One region of the Bradyrhizobium sp. S3.12.5 genome, then DNA from elsewhere that is predicted to be linked to it. Evidence: predicted binding sites of a transcription regulator. Region 1 holds the regulator's gene; each other region holds the start of a gene.
What was found. The regulator PhoB, encoded in region 1, activates phosphate uptake and scavenging genes when phosphate is short. The targets are predictions, from matches to a motif close to TGTCATNNANCTGTCAT.
Positions count from the first base shown of each region.

Region 2: ABIC09_RS02710 (Orn/Lys/Arg family decarboxylase) is a predicted target of PhoB. The motif match lies at 1,501-1,517, and genes of this name have one in related genera.
Region 3: ABIC09_RS18325 (DUF47 domain-containing protein) is a predicted target of PhoB. The motif match lies at 1,966-1,982, and genes of this name have one in related genera.
Region 4: ABIC09_RS17930 (acetoacetate decarboxylase) is a predicted target of PhoB. The motif match lies at 2,359-2,375, and genes of this name have one in related genera.

Region 1 covers NZ_JBEPRF010000022.1:114,188-118,397, reverse strand. The annotation lists gene ABIC09_RS28585 (aspartate aminotransferase family protein) at 1-219, opposite strand, end outside; gene ABIC09_RS28580 (GcrA family cell cycle regulator) at 673-1,182, shown strand; gene phoB (phosphate regulon transcriptional regulator PhoB) at 1,302-2,009, opposite strand; gene phoU (phosphate signaling complex protein PhoU) at 2,032-2,748, opposite strand; gene pstB (phosphate ABC transporter ATP-binding protein PstB) at 2,760-3,581, opposite strand; gene pstA (phosphate ABC transporter permease PstA) at 3,578-4,210, opposite strand, start outside.
Region 2 covers NZ_JBEPRF010000002.1:125,815-130,024, forward strand. The annotation lists gene ald (alanine dehydrogenase) at 1-842, opposite strand, end outside; gene ABIC09_RS02705 (Lrp/AsnC family transcriptional regulator) at 976-1,455, shown strand; gene ABIC09_RS02710 (Orn/Lys/Arg family decarboxylase) at 1,563-3,920, shown strand; gene ABIC09_RS02715 (GNAT family N-acetyltransferase) at 3,927-4,210, shown strand, end outside.
Region 3 covers NZ_JBEPRF010000011.1:193,475-197,684, reverse strand. The annotation lists gene sugE (quaternary ammonium compound efflux SMR transporter SugE) at 1-267, shown strand, start outside; gene ABIC09_RS18330 (inorganic phosphate transporter) at 260-1,264, opposite strand; gene ABIC09_RS18325 (DUF47 domain-containing protein) at 1,279-1,923, opposite strand; gene ABIC09_RS18320 (branched-chain amino acid ABC transporter permease) at 2,080-3,048, opposite strand; gene ABIC09_RS18315 (branched-chain amino acid ABC transporter permease) at 3,050-3,913, opposite strand; gene ABIC09_RS18310 (ABC transporter substrate-binding protein) at 3,985-4,210, opposite strand, start outside.
Region 4 covers NZ_JBEPRF010000011.1:112,047-116,256, forward strand. The annotation lists gene ABIC09_RS17920 (FAD-binding oxidoreductase) at 1-157, opposite strand, end outside; gene ABIC09_RS17925 (patatin-like phospholipase family protein) at 1,122-2,318, opposite strand; gene ABIC09_RS17930 (acetoacetate decarboxylase) at 2,539-3,321, shown strand; gene ABIC09_RS17935 (transporter) at 3,433-4,210, shown strand, end outside.

The sequences.
Region 1 (4,210 bases):
GAACAGGTTCGACATGTGCCAGAGTTTTGTGGCCTGCTCCTGCAGCGCCTTGACCAGCGCGGGATGGGCATGGCCGAGCGCATTCACCGCCACGCCCGAGGTGAAATCGAGATAGCGATCGCCATTGGTTGCGATCAACCAGACGCCTTCACCGCGCTCAAAACCGATGTCGGTTCTGGCGAAAACGGGGAGCAAGTGCGGCGCTGCGCTGTTAGCCATGATGGTCTCTTTGGATGTTTCGGACGGCCTGAAACTGCGTTGCGCAGCGCATCATTGGTCCGGAAAACGAAACGTGCCGCCTTTTAAGGGCGGCACGCATCACTATCTTATGCTTGGCACCATTGGTGTCAATGCCGCCCGGAAAGCCCCGCGAAACCCAGATTCCGTAGTCTTGCGGTACCGAATTTGCGGGTTTTGGCCACGGAACATGTGGAAGCGAGTCGGCGGACTCTTGCGCGTGAGTCACGCCATATTGTAGCGTCTGGCTTGTCAGATACGACATCTCGTGCAGCGGTTCTGATCCCAAAAGTCCTCATGTACCGGCGTAAACGTTCGGGCGTATCATTGCGCCCGGCGAGCCTTAAGGGATTCTGGCGGCACGGATTTTTCGAGGCTTAGGCATTCGTTGTGCGGCCCCCAGGATGGCAGGCGCGCGGCGAAGGAAAGGGTGCAATGACGGTTTTGACCTGGTCCGACGATCGCGTCGAACAGCTGAAAAAGCTCTGGGAGGCCGGACTTTCGGCCAGCCAGATCGCCGCTGAGCTTGGGAATGTCACCCGTAACGCCGTGATCGGCAAGGTTCACCGGCTCGGCTTGTCGGGCCGCGCCAAGAGCCCGTCTTCGGCAGCTCCGCGGCCGCGCAAGGCGCGTCCAGCGCCGCACATGATGCGGGTGAGCAGGCCCATCGCACGCGGCAATACCGCGCTGGCGCAGGCTTTCGAGGTCGAGGTCGAGGCTGAACCGGTCACCTACGACAACGTGGTACCGATGAGCCAGCGGCTGTCGCTGCTCGAATTGAACGAGGCGACCTGCCACTGGCCGGTCGGCGATCCCTCGAGCCCGGATTTCTTCTTCTGCGGCGGCAAAGCGCTCTCCGGCCTGCCCTATTGCGCCCAGCACTCGCGGGTTGCGTATCAGCCGGCAGCGGATCGCAGGCGGGCCCCGGCGAAGCCGGCGCGGTAAGCTCAGCTCCAAACGACATCGTCCTGGCCTGGTGCGCAATTGCGCGCGGGCCGGAACGATCGGGAGAAGGATCGGCGCGCCTTTGGCGCGCTTTCTTGTCGAGGTCTGCTCAGGCCGTTTCAGGCCTGCTCGGCCTTCGCGAACCGATCGTCCAGCGCGTAGCCCGCGCCGCGGACGGTGCGGATCGGGTCCTGCTCGCGGCCGAGATTGAGCAGCTTGCGCAGGCGGCCGATATGCACATCGACGGTGCGCTCATCGATGTAGATGTCGCGGCCCCAGACACTGTCGAGCAACTGCTCGCGCGAGAACACGCGACCGGGATGCTCCAGGAAGAACTCCAGCAGGCGATACTCGGTCGGGCCGAGATCGATCGGCCGGCCCGAGCGCGCCACGCGGCGCTTTTCGCGGTCGAGCTCGATGTCGCCGAACGCCAGAACGGTTGCGAGCCGCTCCGGACTTGCGCGCCGGAGCAGGCCTTTCACGCGCGCCAGGAGCTCGGGCACCGAGAACGGCTTGACGATGTAGTCGTCAGCGCCGGTCGCCAGGCCCCGCACCCGCTCGCTCTCCTCGCCACGCGCGGTGAGCATGATGATCGGCAGCTGCTTGGTGTCGGATCGCGCACGCAACCGCCGGCACAGCTCGATGCCTGATAGCCCCGGCAGCATCCAGTCAAGCACGATCAGATCGGGGATGTGCTCCTTGAGGCGGGTGTCGGCGTCGTCGCCGCGCATTACCGTCTCGACGTCATAGCCGTCGCCTTCGAGGTTGTAGCGGAGAAGCTCGGTCAGAGCTTCCTCGTCCTCAACCACCATAATGCGTGCGCCCATCGGGTCGTCGCTCCTTGCGTAATCAGGTGCTCGGGACCGTGGTGGCGAAGGTCGTCATGTCGCCCTTCGGCCGCTTGTCGGTGATCGCCTGGCCTTCGATCATGTAGAACACGGTCTCGGCAATGTTGGTGGCATGGTCGCCGATCCGCTCGATGTTCTTGGCGCAGAACATCAGATGGATGCAGAACGAGATGTTGCGCGGATCCTCCATCATGTAGGTGAGGAGCTCACGGAACAGCGAGGTGCAGATGGCGTCGACTTCCTCGTCGCCCTTCCACACCGCCATCGCCGCCGGCAGATCGTGCGCGGCATAGGCGTCCAGCACCGACTTGACCTGCTGCTGCACGAGGTCGGTCATGTGCTCGAGGCCGCGGAACAGCTTGAGCGGATGGAAATCCGTCTCCAGCGCCGCGACGCGCTTGCCCATGTTCTTGGCGAGGTCGCCGATGCGCTCGAGATCGGTCGCGACGCGCATGGCGCCGACGATCTCGCGCAGATCCACCGCCATCGGCTGGCGGCGCGCGATCGTGAGCACGGCGCGCTCCTCGATCTTCTTCTGCAGCGTGTCGAGCTCGGCGTCGATGGCGACGACGCGCTGGCCGAGCGCGACGTCGCGGCGGATCAGCGCATCGACGGAATCGACGATCATGCGCTCGGCGATGCCGCCCATCTCGGCGACCAGGCGCGTGAGCTCCTGGAGGTCGGTGTCGAAGGCCTTTGCGGTATGTTCAGAACCCATGTGCCGTCTCCTCAGCCGAACCGGCCGGTGATGTAATCCTGCGTGCGCCGGTCGGTCGGCGATGTGAATATCTTGCTGGTGTCGTCGAACTCTATCAGCTCGCCGAGATACATGAAGGCGGTCTTGTCGGAGACGCGGGCGGCCTGCTGCATGTTGTGGGTCACGATCGCGATCGTGTAGTTCTCGGACAGCTCCTGGATCAGCTCCTCGACCTTGGCGGTCGAGATCGGGTCGAGCGCCGAGCAGGGCTCGTCGAACAGGATCACCTCGGGCCGCACCGCAACGGTGCGGGCGATGCAGAGGCGCTGCTGCTGGCCGCCGGAGAGCGACAGGCCGGAGGCGTTGAGCTTGTCCTTGACCTCGTTCCACAGCGCGCCGCCGCGCAGCGCTTTCTCGACGCGGTCGTCCATCTCGGATTTCGAGATCTTCTCATAGAGACGGATGCCGAAGGCGATGTTCTCGTAGATCGTCATCGGGAACGGCGTCGGCTTCTGGAACACCATGCCGACGCGGGCGCGCAGCAGATTGAGGTCGAGCTTGGGGTCGAGGATGTTGGTCTGGTCGAGCATCAGCTGACCGGTGACGCGCTGGCCCGGATAGAGGTCGTACATCCGGTTGAAGATGCGCAGCAGGGTCGACTTGCCGCAGCCCGACGGGCCGATGAAGGCGGTGACCCGGTTGGTGCCGAGCGCCAGGTTGATGTTCTTCAGCGCGTGGTGCTCGCCATAATAGAAGTTGAGGTTGCGCACCGTCACCTTGGCCGGCGCTTCGGGCAGCATCGGCGCCTGGGGCAGGCCGCCGGCCGCGCTCATCGATACGGAAAGATCGGTCATTTTGCGGTCCTCTCGGCGCTGAGAATGCGCGCGCCAATATTCAGGGCAAGAACGGTCAGGGTGATGAGCAGCGCGCCGCTCCAGGCGAGCTGCTTCCAATAGGCGTAGGGGCTCTGGACGAAATTGTTGATGGTGACCGGCAGGTTCGCCATGGTCTTGTTCAGGCCGAGGCTGAAGAACTGGTTCGACAGCGCGGTGAAGAGCAGCGGCGCGGTTTCGCCGGCGACGCGGGCGGTCGCGAGCAGCACGCCGGTGATGAGACCGGAGCGGGCAGCGCGATACGCGATCCGCTTGATCACCAGCGAGCGCGGCAGGCCGAGCGCGGAGGCCGCCTCGCGCAGCGCGTTCGGCACCAGCAGCAGCATGTCCTCGGTCGTGCGCAGCACCACCGGGATCACGATGACGGCGAGCGCGAGCGAGCCTGCGATCGCCGAGAAGCCACGCATCGGCACCACTACGGCGCCGTAGATGAACAGGCCGATGATGATCGAGGGCGCCGACAGCAGGATGTCGTTGATGAAGCGGATCACCGAGGTCAGCTTGTCGTTGCGGCCGTACTCGGCGAGATAGGTGCCGGCAAACAGGCCGAGCGGCGCGCCGATGCCGACGCCGATCACGGTCATGATCAG
Region 2 (4,210 bases), on a different contig from region 1:
GTCGCGTGCGAGGTCTCGAAGCAGCCGCCCTGGTCGATCGCGACGTCGACCAGCACAGCACCCGGCCGCATCGATTTGAGCATCGCACGCGTCACGAGCTTTGGCGCGCTCGCGCCCGGCACCAGCACCGCACCGATCACGACGTCGGCGGCGAACACCTCCTCCTCGACGGCCTCGATGGTCGAAAAGCGGGTGCGCACCCGCCCGAGGAAGACATCATCTAGCTCGCGCAGACGAGGAATTGAGCGGTCGATCACGGTGACTTCAGCACCGAGGCCTGCGGCCATGCGCGCGGCCTGCGTTCCTACCACACCGCCGCCGAGCACGACGACGCGCGCCGGCTGCACGCCGGGCACGCCGCCGAGCAGCAGCCCGCGACCGCCGCCCGATCGCCTGAGCGCGGCGCCAGCGGCCTCGATGGCGAGGCGGCCGGCGACTTCGCTCATCGGCGCGAGCAGGGGGAGGTGACCGGCCGCGTCGGTGACGGTTTCATAGGCGATCGCTGTGCAGCCGGACGCGACCAAGCCCTTGGCCTGTTCGGGATCGGGCGCGAGATGGAGATAGGTAAACAGGATCTGGCCTTCGCGGAGCTGGGCCCATTCGCTTTTCTGCGGCTCCTTCACCTTCACGATCATGTCGGACTTGGCGAAGATGTCGCGCGCACCGGCGGCAATGGAGGCCCCCGCCCGCTGATAGACCTCGTCGGACGCACCGATGCCGCTGCCGGCTCCAGTCTCAACCGTGACCTGATGCCCAGCCGCGATATATTCACGGACAGCGCCCGGGGTGAGCCCGACGCGATATTCCTGCACCTTGATCTCCTTGGGCACACCGACACGCATCCTGGGCTCCTTTTGATTCACCCCATGATCGTAGCGGCGCAGGCAGTTTGGTTTCGTGCAAATATCCGGTAGTTTTGGCCGTCCCGCGCCGGTTTCGGTCGCGGAAGTGTCCTTTCACGCTGGAAACAAAACCTTGGCCCTCGACCGGAAAGATCTCGCGATTCTCGCGGAACTTACGACCAATGCGCGCGCCAGCCACACCGAGCTCGCCAACAAGGTCGGCCTCTCCAGCACCGCGCTGGCACGGCGGCAGAAGACGCTGGAGGATGACGGCTACATCCAGGCCTACCAGGCCGCGCTCGATCTGGCGCAGTTCGGCCTGACCACGACGGTGCTGGTGCGCATTGCGCTTGAGAGCCAGAGCGACGAGGCGCTGAAGGCGTTCGAGGCGGAGGTGGTAAAGTGCCCCTCCGTCGTGCGCTGCTTCCTGATGTCGGGGACCGACGACTACATCCTGATCGTGCTCGCCCGCGACATCCAGGATTTCGAGCGCATCCACCGCACCGAACTGTCGCGCCTGCCGCGCGTGGCGCGGGTACAATCGAGCTTTGCGCTGCGCGAGGTCGTCAATCGCGCGGTGCCGACGGTGGTGTTCGGCGAGGCGAAGCGGTAGCGTTTCCCTCGCCCCGCAAGCGCGGGCTGCGGCCATCCCGCGCACCGTCATAGAACTGTCATCGAATGTGCCGAGACCTGTCAGTCTCTGCACATTCGGGACACGTCATGGACTATTTCAAGCGCTTCAACTTCCTGTTCGCCGCACCTGTATTCGACGCCGACGACCTCGAAGGCGTCCGTTTCAACCAGATCATCGAGGAGATCCAGCGCTCCGGCTTCGAGGTGGTCCGGGCCCGCAAGCTGGAGGACGCCGAGATGGCGGTGCAGACCGACGCCGCGATCGGCTGCATGGTGGTGGATTGGGGCAAGAAAGGCCTGGAGGGCAAGACCTCGGCGCTGATCAATCTGATGCGGCGCCGCGGCCTCGACTTCCCGATCATCCTCCTGATCCGGCGCAAGCGGTTCGAGGATCTCCCGGTCGAGGTGCTCGACTTCATCGATGGCTATGTCTTCCTGTCGGAGGAGACGCCGACCTTCATCGCCAAGAACCTGATCAGCCGGCTCAAGCAATATGCCGAGACGCTGAAGACGCCGTTCTTCGGCGCGCTGGTCGATTATGCCGAGGAAGGCAACCAGCTCTGGACCTGTCCGGGCCACAATGGCGGCGTGTTCTACAACCGAAGCCCGATCGGCCGGGTCTTCGTCGAGCATCTCGGCGAGTCCGTCTTCCGCGACGACCTCGACAATTCCGTGCTCGATCTCGGCGACCTCCTCACCCATGAGGGTCCGGCGCTGAAGGCGCAGAAGGAGGCGGCGCAGATCTTCGGTGCGGAGAAGACCTATTTCGTGCTCAACGGCACCTCGACCTCGAACAAGGTCGCGCTCGGCGCGCTCGTCACAGACGGCGACCTCGTGCTGTTCGACCGCAACAACCACAAGGCCGCCCATCACGGCGCGTTGATGATCAATGGCGGAATTCCGGTCTATGTCCCGACCATCCGCAATGCCTGGGGCCTGATCGGTCCGATGCGCTGGGACGCGCTCGACGAACGGGCCCTGCGCGAGACGATCCGCAACCATCCGCTGGTCACGGACAAGGACGCCTGGCGCAAGGAACGGCCGTTCCGCGTCGCCGTGGTCGAGCAATGCACCTATGACGGCACGATTCACAATGCCGAAATGATCCTGAAGCGCATCGGCCACCTCTGCGAATACATCCTGTTCGACGAGGCCTGGGCCGGCTTCATGAAGTTCCACCCGCTCTACGTCGGCCGCTTCGCGATGGGGCTTGCCAATCTCCCGCCGGAGGCACCGGGCATCATCGCGACGCAGTCGACCCACAAGCAGCTTGCCAGCTTCTCGCAGGCCTCGCAGATCCATATCAAGGACCGCCACATCCGCGGCCAGAAGCGGCGCGTCGAGCACCGCCGCTTCAACGAAAGTTTCATGCAGCACGCCTCGACCTCGCCGTTTTATCCGCTGTTCGCCTCGCTCGACGTTGGCGCGCAGATGATGAAGGGCCGCTCCGGCGAAGTGCTATGGGACGACACCATCCGCCTCGGCATCGAGCTGCGCAAGAAGATCCGCGCCATGCGCCGGGAGTTCGAGGAGAAGGAACAGAACCCGGACCGGCGCTGGTTCTTCGAGCCGTTCGTACCCGATCGCGTTGCCATCCCCGACGTCAGCCGCCCCGGCGCCGCGCATAACGTTGCCTGGGAGACGCTGTCGACCGACGAGCTCGCGACCAATCCCGCGCTGTGGCAGCTCGGCCCTGACAGCAACTGGCACGGCTTCCCCGGCATGGCCGAGGGCTTTGCCATGACCGATCCGAACAAGCTGACGTTACTCACGCCCGGCTTCGACCGCACCACCGGCGCCTATGCCGAGCACGGCATCCCCGCCCCGGTCGTCGCGCAGTACTTGCGCGAAAACCGCATCGTGCCTGAAAAGAACGACCTCAACTCCCTGCTCTTTCTGCTCACCCCCGGCGTCGAGGCCAGCAAGGCCGGCACGCTGATCTCCGGCCTCGTTGCCTTCAAGAGACTGCACGACGACAATGCGCTGCTGGCCGACGCGATCCCGGAATTCCATCAGCGGCGGCAGGCGCGCTATGCTGGCGTGCGACTGCGCGACCTCTGCGGCGAGATGCACCGCTTCTTCCGTACCGCCGATGTCAGCGCGCTTCAGGCGCGACAGTTCATGCCGGAACACATGCCTGAGATTGCCATGTCGCCGCGCGATGCCGCGCGCTTCCTGTTCAAGAACGACGTCGACTATCTGCCGATCGAGGCGATCGCCGGCCGCATCGCGACCACGCCCTTTGTGGTCTATCCGCCCGGCATCGCCACCATCGTCCCCGGCGAGCGGCTGACGGAACGAGCCAAGCCCATGGTGGATTATCTCAGGATGTTCGAGACCTGCTTCAATACGTTTCCGGGCTTCGATGTGGAAATCCAGGGCGTCTACAAGGAGGTCGATGCGCGCGGCCGGATCGGGCTCTATACTTACGTCGTTGCCGAGTAGGGGCCGATGAACGAAACAGCGATTGCACGCGCCGATGACGAGCCGGTTCTGGTCCGGCCGTCACGCGAGAGCGATATCGAGGCGATGCTGCGGATCTACCGCCATCACGTCCGCAATGGCGTGCCGCGCGATGTCGAGGGAACCGGCGCGCCAGAACCGGACGACCTGCGCGACCGGCGCAAGAACCTGAAACAGACCCGCCTGCCGCATCTCGTCGCGACCTATCGCGGCGAAGTGGTCGGCTACGCCTATGCGGTGCTGTTCCGCAAGCGTCCGGCCTATCGCTACAC
Region 3 (4,210 bases), on a different contig from region 1:
GCGATTGGCCTGAAATATACCGAAGGTTTCAGCAGGGCGGTTCCTTCCGTCATCACGCTCGCGGCGATGGCGGGCAGCGTGATCCTGCTCGGGCTCGCGCTCAAGTCACTGCCCGTCGGAACCGCCTATGCGGTATGGACCGGCATCGGGGCGGTCGGCACCGCGACGCTGGGCATCATCCTGTTCGGCGAACCCGCGACCGCGCTTCGCCTCGCCAGCATCGGGCTGATCGTCGCCGGCATTGTCGGGCTGAAGCTCGTTACTTGAAGATCTGGACCGCCCACCAGCTCAGTGCCGCGACGATGGCCGAGGCCGGGATCGTGATCACCCAGGCATAGACGATCGAGCTCGCCACGTTCCAGCGCACCGCCGAGACGCGGCGGGCCGCGCCGACGCCGACGATGGCGCCGGTGATGGTGTGGGTGGTCGAGACGGGGACGCCGAGGAAGGTGGCCATGAACAGGGTCGCCGCCCCGCCGGTCTCGGCGCAGAAACCCTGCATCGGCGTCAGCTTGGTAATGCGCAAGCCCATGGTGCGGACGATCCGCCAGCCGCCCATCAGCGTGCCCAGCGCCATCGCCGCCTGGCACGACAGCACCACCCAGAACGGCACGGTGAATTCGCCGCCGAGATGGCCCTGCGAATAGAGCAGCACGGCGATGATGCCCATCGTCTTCTGCGCATCATTGCCGCCATGGCCAAGCGAATAGAGCGAGGCGGAGGCGAATTGCAGGATACGGAAGGCGCGGTCGACCGCGAACGGCGTCGAACGCACCGAGAGCCAGGACACGATGGCGACCAGCATCATCGCAAGCAGGAAGCCGACCAGCGGCGACAGCACGATCGCCAGTACGGCCTTGGTCAGCCCACTCCAGACCGCCGCCGATAGTCCGGCCTTGGCCATGCCGCCGCCGACGAGGCCGCCGATCAGCGCATGCGAGGAGGAAGACGGGATGCCTAACGCCCAGGTCACGAGATTCCAGACGATGGCGCCGACAAGCGCTGCGAAGATCACCTGGGCATCGACAATCGCGGGATCGATGATGCCGGTGCCGATGGTCTGGGCGACGTGAAGGCCGAACACCATGAAGGCGACGAAATTGAAGAACGCGGCCCAGATCACCGCGAATTGCGGCCTCAGCACGCGGGTCGAGACGATGGTCGCGATCGAATTGGCGGCGTCGTGCAGGCCGTTCAGGAAGTCGAACAGCAGCGCGACGGCGATCAATCCGACCAGGACGGGAAGACCCAACGCAGCATCCACGGCGCGGCCCTGCCCTAAACTTGCTCGATGACGATGCTGTTGATCTCGTTCGCGACGTCGTCGAAGCGATCGGCCACCTTCTCGAGATGGTCGTAGATTTCGACGCCGACGATGAAGTCCATCGCGCTGCCGTTGCGGTGCTTGAGGAACAGCTCCTTCAGGCCGATGTCGTGGAGATCATCGACGCGGCCTTCTAGCTTGCCCAATTCCTCCGTGATCGCGGTCAGCATTGCGACGTTGGGCCCGATTGACTGCATCAGCGGCAGCGCGCGTCCCACCAGATTGGCGCACTCGATCAGGAGCGCGCCGATCTCGCGCATTGGCGGCTCGAAGGTGCGGACCTCGAACAGCATCACCGCCTTGGCGGTCTGCTGCATCTGGTCGATGGCATCGTCCATCGAGGTAATGAGGTTCTTGATGTCGCCGCGGTCGAACGGCGTGATGAAGGTGCGGCGCACCGCCGTCAGCACCTCACGGGTGATGTTGTCGGCATCGTTCTCGAACTGATTGACCCGCTGACAGTAGACCGGCGTCTCCTCCCCCCCGTTCAGCATGCCCTGCAACGCGACGGAGCCCTGGATCACGGTCTGGGCGTGGCGGTCGAACAGGTCGAAGAACCGTTCTTCCTTGGGCAGGAAAGCGCGAAACCAACGCATCATGGGAATAGTCTACCGGTTGGACATGGCCCGGCCCGAACGGACCGTCGTAAAACCGTCATAGACCATTTTCGCTTCGCGCGCGTGTCATCTCGCGCCCGCGGAGCCGGATCATCCACCGGATTCGCGCACCAATGAAACTGGTGCGATATCAATTATTTAGAGCGACCGCCGAAAGTAGTGCGCAACTTCACCAACGACGCCACGGCGGAAGGTGAGCACGCAGATCACGAAGATCGAGCCCTGGATCACCGTCACCCATTGGCCGAAACCGGCCAGATATTGCTGCATGGCGATGATCGCGAAGGCGCCGACCACGGGACCGAAAACGGTGCCGAGACCGCCGACCAGCGTCATCAGCACGACTTCGCCCGACATCGACCAGTGCACATCGGTGAGCGAGGCGTTCTGCGCCACGAACACTTTCAGCGCGCCGGCAAAGCCCGCCAGCGTTCCCGACAGGACAAACGCCAGGAACTTGTACTGGTCAGTCCGGTAGCCGAGCGAGATGGCGCGCGGCTCGTTCTCGCGGATCGACTTCAGGACCTCGCCGAACGGCGAGTTGATGATGCGATAGATCAGCAGGAAGCCCGCGAGGAAGCCGACCAGCACGACGTAATAGAGCACCGTCGGCTTCGACAGGTCGAGCACGCCGAACATGTGCCCCTGCGGAATGCCCTGGATGCCGTCCTCACCGTGGGTGAACGGCGCCTGGAGGTAGATGAAGTACAGCAGCTGCGACAGCGCCAGCGTGATCATCGAGAAATAGATGCCCTGGCGGCGGATCGAGATGTAGCCGGTGATGAGCGACAACCCGAACGCCGCAGCGATGCCGACGAGAATGCCGAGCTCAGGCGGCAGCGCCCACACCTTCAGCGCGTGCGCGCTGCAATAGCCGGCCGTGCCCATGAACATCGCATGGCCGAACGACAGCAGCCCGCCATAGCCGATCAGAAGGTTGAAGGCGCAGGCGAGCAGAGCGAAGCACAACGCCTGCATCACGAAGAACGGATAGATGCCGCTGAACGGCACCGAGGCCAGCAGCAGCGCCATCACCGCGAATACGATCATCTCGTCACGCATCGCGCGGGGGCTCATCGGCAGCGTGTCGTCCGTCAAGGCTGTCATATCAGGCTGCCCTTCCCGTCAATCCGGTTGGTTTCACCAAGAGCACCAGCACCATCAGCACGAACACGACGGTGTTGGAGGCCTCGGGGTAGAAATATTTGGTCAGGCCCTCGATCACGCCGAGCGCGAAGCCGGTGATGATGGAGCCCATGATCGATCCCATGCCGCCGATCACCACCACCGCGAAAACCACGATGATGAGGTCGGCGCCCATCAGCGGCCGGACCTGGTTGATCGGCGCCGAGAGCACGCCGGCGAGCGCCGCCAGACCGACGCCGAGACCGTAGGTCAACGTGATCATGCGGGGCACGTTGATGCCGAAGGCACGCACCAGCGTCGGATTTTCAGTGGCGGCGCGCAAGTTGGCCCCAAGCCGCGTCTTCTCGATCAGGAACCAGGTCGCAAGGCACACCACCAGCGAGAAGATGACGACCCAGCCGCGATAGATCGGCAGGAACATGAAGCCGAGATTCATGCCGCCCTTGAGCTGGTCCGGAATAGAGTAAGGCAGGCCTGATGAACCGAAATAGTTCTGGAACACGCCCTGGACGATCAGCGCGATGCCGAAGGTCAGCAGCAGACCGTAGAGATGGTCGAGCCCGGTCAGGAATTTCAGCATGGTCCGTTCCAGGATCATGCCGAAGATGCCGACGATGATCGGCGCAAGCAGCAGCGCCCACCAGTAATTGATGCCACCGAGGTTCAGCAGGAAATAGGCGACGAAGGCGCCCATCATGTAGAGTGCGCCATGGGCGAAATTGATGATGTTGAGCATGCCGAAAATGACGGCGAGCCCGAGACTGAGCAGCGCATAGAATGAGCCGTTGATCAGTCCCACCAGTAGCTGTGCGTAGAGAGCCTGCATCGATCCAGCACCCAGTCCCTTCGGCGTTCCCAAAGTAGCGCCCGCCGGCTCGTCGCCGGCGGGCTTCGGTCTTATTTCTTAAGCAGCGCGCACTTGCTCTCGGAGAGCGGCGTGAAGGCCTGATCGCCCGGCACGGTGCCGACGAGCTTGTAGAAGTCCCACGGTCCCTTGGACTCGGAGGGTTTCTTCACCTCGAACAGATAGGCGTTGTGGATGGTGCGGCCGTTGGGCTGGATCTCGCCCTTGCCGAACAGTTCGTCTTCCGTCGGTATCGACTTCATCTTCTCGACGACCTTG
Region 4 (4,210 bases), on a different contig from region 1:
CCAGCAGCCCCCGCCAGTCTGTCACGAACGGCTGCTTGCCGTGCTCGTCTTCGATAATGCCCTTCGCGCCCACGATCGCGCGCAACGCGTCGCGTAGCTGGGCGGTCAAAGGCGCGGTCGGAATGGCGGGTACGGGCGACGGGAAGGCAGTCGGCATTTTGTTTCCCCTGGCGCATCTTGGTGTGCACTGCGCGCGCGAAGCGCTTGGACCGCATTGTCCACGTTTGGGCCGCGAAGTCTATCGGCAACACTTGAACGATTTCAGCAAGGCGGTTGTCACATGCCCGCGCCCGTCGGGCAAAACACCCTGTCAATCCCTCCGCGTAAAAACATTCTTGTTTACCGAAATTCGGTTATAGCGCATATTGCGTCCATCCTGCCCGCCGCAAGGGGCGTTTCGCGATCGTCACGGGACGCGGGCAGGGAGGCGGTGGCCGCGACTGCGTCGGCGCGCATTCCAGGCTGCAGGGCGGGGCTCCTTCAGGGGTGTTCCGTGAGCAGCATGAGCGCGGCACGACACGGCGCTGACAGCGTCTTCGTCCGGCCCGGATGGCGAGCGCACGCCAGCCATCGGGGCGAGGGGCGGAGATGTGCGCGGACGGCAAAATCGTGTGGTCCTGGCGCCCGGAGCCTGTGCGTCAAGTCTTGTGGTGATGTGCGCTGTCCAACCGGGCTCGCAGATCAGTCATCCGCAAGGTGACGGGGGCAATAGTGCATCGCTCCCCGGGGAGAGCGCGACATAAGCCGTAAAGCCATTCGCGCAGGGAAGGCCGGGCGTTCCGGCGTCACCTGTTGTCCACCCCGTGCGCGTTTTTCCGCACACGGGACGCGGGTGCCAGCCGGCGCCCGGCCTTCCCTGTGCCCTTTCCATCAGAAGGGCGCGAAGATGAGAGCAAAGCTCGGGCGAAATGAGCCGCGAGGATGCGAAGGTGTGTCTGCAAGCGAAAATGCGAATTGGGTGAGCGCAACGATGCGTCATACTCCGTCATTGCGAGCGCAGCGAAGCAATCCAGACTGTCTCCGAGGAAAGACTCTGGATTGCTTCGCTGCGCTCGCAATGACGATGGGAGGCAGCTCTCGTTCCACGCTCGATCAGGCTCGCAATGACGAGGAGAATAGGACTACGACGCGCTCTCCGTCTCCCGGTGCACGTCGTGCACCACGAGGCCCATGCCTTCGTCGGGCATCTTGATCCAGTCGCGGCGCTTCAGGGTGCGCTTGGTGTCCTCGTACCCGCTCGTCCAGTGCTCGCGCATCGAGGTGCCAGAGAATTCGTGGTCCTTGGCGTCGCCCTCATAGGCCTTCTGCTGATAGATCAAATGCAGGATCGCGATCTCCGGCATGTTGCGCAGGCTCGTCTTGAGGCTGCGATCCTCGTCGGACAATTGCTCGTCCGGAATCTTCGCGAGCGCCTTGTAGAGCAGCACCTTGAGATTATGCGTGCGGCGGTAGACGTCGGTATTGTGGCGGGTGCGCGAGGAATACATGATGTCCTTGTGGCGGGCCATCACGTCCTGGATCGAGCGCGGCAGCACGCCGCGCGCGCTGAACAGGTCGACCTGGAACACCAGTGAATTGATCGCGTCCTCCTGGTCGAGCAGATGCTGCAGCGGCGTGTTGGAGACGATGCCGCCGTCCCAGAAATGATCGGTGCCGATCCGCACCATCGGCAGCGCCGGAGGCAGCGCGCCGGACGCCATGATGTGCTCCGGCTCGATCTCGTCATGGGCGTTGTCAAAATAGATGAAGTTGCCCGAGAGCACGTTGACCGCGCCGACCGCGAAGCGGATCTTCTTCTCGTTGATGAGGTCGAAGTCGACGAGCTCCAGCAAGGTCGCCTTGAGTGCCGCCGTGTCATAATAGCTCGTCGCGGTTCTGGCACCGACGGCGCTGAACCAGGGATTGACCTGGTGCGGGGTGAAGAAGCCCGGCTGGCCCATCGCGGACGTCATCCAGGAGCTGTAGAGGTTGCGCCACTGGCGGAAAATGTCGCCGTCGGGTGTGTAGTGCCAGATCTTGCGATTGGTGATGCGCTCCCAGAACACGCGCAGCGCATCGAGCCGCTTCTCCGGCCTGTTGCCGGCGATGATCGCCGAGTTGATCGCGCCGATCGAGACCCCGGTGACCCAGTCGGGCTCGATGCCGGCCTCGTCCAGCGCCTGGTAGACGCCGGCCTGGTAGGCACCGAGCGCGCCGCCGCCTTGCAGCACCAGCGCGACGCGGTCGCAGCGCTCCGGCCGCCAGCCCCGTGCGGGCGGCTGGCGGGTCTGATGTGTCTGTTGCGACGTCTGTGTCGCCTGCGACGTCCGGGCGTCCATGATGATGCCTCCTGCCTTCATTGGACGATTGCGGCCGGTGGTGACGGCGTGATGACAAAGCCGGCCGATGCATCCTTTGCATGCAGGTCAGTCGGGGCGGGAATGGCAGGAGGTCGTGCGGCTGACGGAAATCGGTCACATCGCAGTCAATGACGGCGGCTAGCAATTTGGGTAAAGTCGGAACTTGCCGGACATCACAGCATCACCAGAGGAGACAGCGATGCGCAGGGAAGATTTGCTGAGGCTTCCGTCCATGCCGGCCGCCGGGCCGAGCTATCCGGCCGGGCCGTACCGCTTCGTCAACCGCGAATTCCTGGTCATCACCTACGAGACCGATCCGGACCTGATCCGTGCCGGCCTGCCTGAGCCGCTGGAGCCGATCGACCAGCCGATCGTGCACTACGAATGGATCAAGATGCCGGACTCCTCCGGCTTCGGCAGCTACACCGAGTCCGGCCTCGTGATTCCAGCGCGGCTGCACGGCGAGGAGGTCAACTTCGTCTCGCAGATGTATCTCGACGATGATCCGCCGATCGCGGCCGGCCGCGAGATCTGGGGCTTTCCCAAGAAGTACGCCCATCCAAAACTCGAGATCGTCAAGGACACGCTGACGGGCACGCTTGAATATGCCGGCCAGCTCGTCGCCATGGGCACGATGGGCTACAAGCACGAGAGCATGGCCGGCAACGGCGATCTCACCCGCGCCACGCTGTCGAAGACGCAGATCAATCTGAAGATGATCCCGGGCGTCGACGGAAATCTCGAGGTCTGTCAGCTCGTCGCCATCAACCTGATCGACATCGTGCCGAAGGGCTCCTGGATGGGTCCCGGCCGGCTGCATTTGGTGCCGCACGTCAACGCCCCGGTCGCGGATTTTCCGGTCCGCCGCTGTATTGGCGCGCATCACTACATCGCCGACCTGACGCTGCCGTTCGGCCGCGTGGTGCACGATTACATCAAGGAAGCGGAGACTGAGGCTGCGACGGGGTTGGCGGCGGAGTAGGGCGGCGCGCCATCATCAAACTGTAACACTGGCGTAATTGACTGCACCGGAGGACCCGGAGGAGGCCAGTAACGGTCGCCCGGGATTGGGCTGCAATAATTTGGGGTTAGCATGGCTGAGCCGGCAAAGCTTGTCAGCGCGGCATCGGATGTCGCGCCTGTCATTCCTGGACTGGTGTGGGCGTTTCGTTTGCATGGGGACGGCAGCGCCGAGGCGCTGCCGATCGACCAGCCGATCGAGTTCAGCCATGATGGCCGGCTCTGGCTGCATTTCAATTTGACAGATGGTCGCGTGCGGCCGTGGATCGCGGTGTCACAGCTGCCGCCGCTGGCGCGCGATCTTCTGTTGTCGAGCGACACGTTCCAGCAGCTTCACGTCATCGACCATTGCGTCTACGGCGTGTTCTCCGATCTCGTCCGCGACATCGATGCTGCTACGGAAGAGACCGCGTTCCTGCGCTTCGCAATGACCGAGCATCTCTTGGTCTCGGGCCGCCATCAGGCGCTGTGCTCGGCGGATGCGACGCGGCGCGTCCTCGAAGGCGGTTATCGCGTCGACAATGTCGCCCATCTTCTGGAGAAGATTGTCGACGAGGTCGCCGACACGCTCGACAGGATGGCCGACAAGCTCGGCCAGGAGATCGACGGCATCGAGGAACGCATTCTCGCCGACGACGCCAAGCCGGAGATGCGCCGCACGCTCGGAAGGTTGCGCCGGACCTGCGTGCGGCTGCACCGCCAGCTCACCGGCCTGCGCGTGCTGTTCCATCGGCTCGACCAGAAGAACACCGATCATCTGTCGCCCGGCTTGCGCATCCAGGCCGGCAAGCTTGCCCAGCGGCTCGACGGTCTCGACCACGACATCGTCGAGCTCCGGGAGCGCAGCCGCC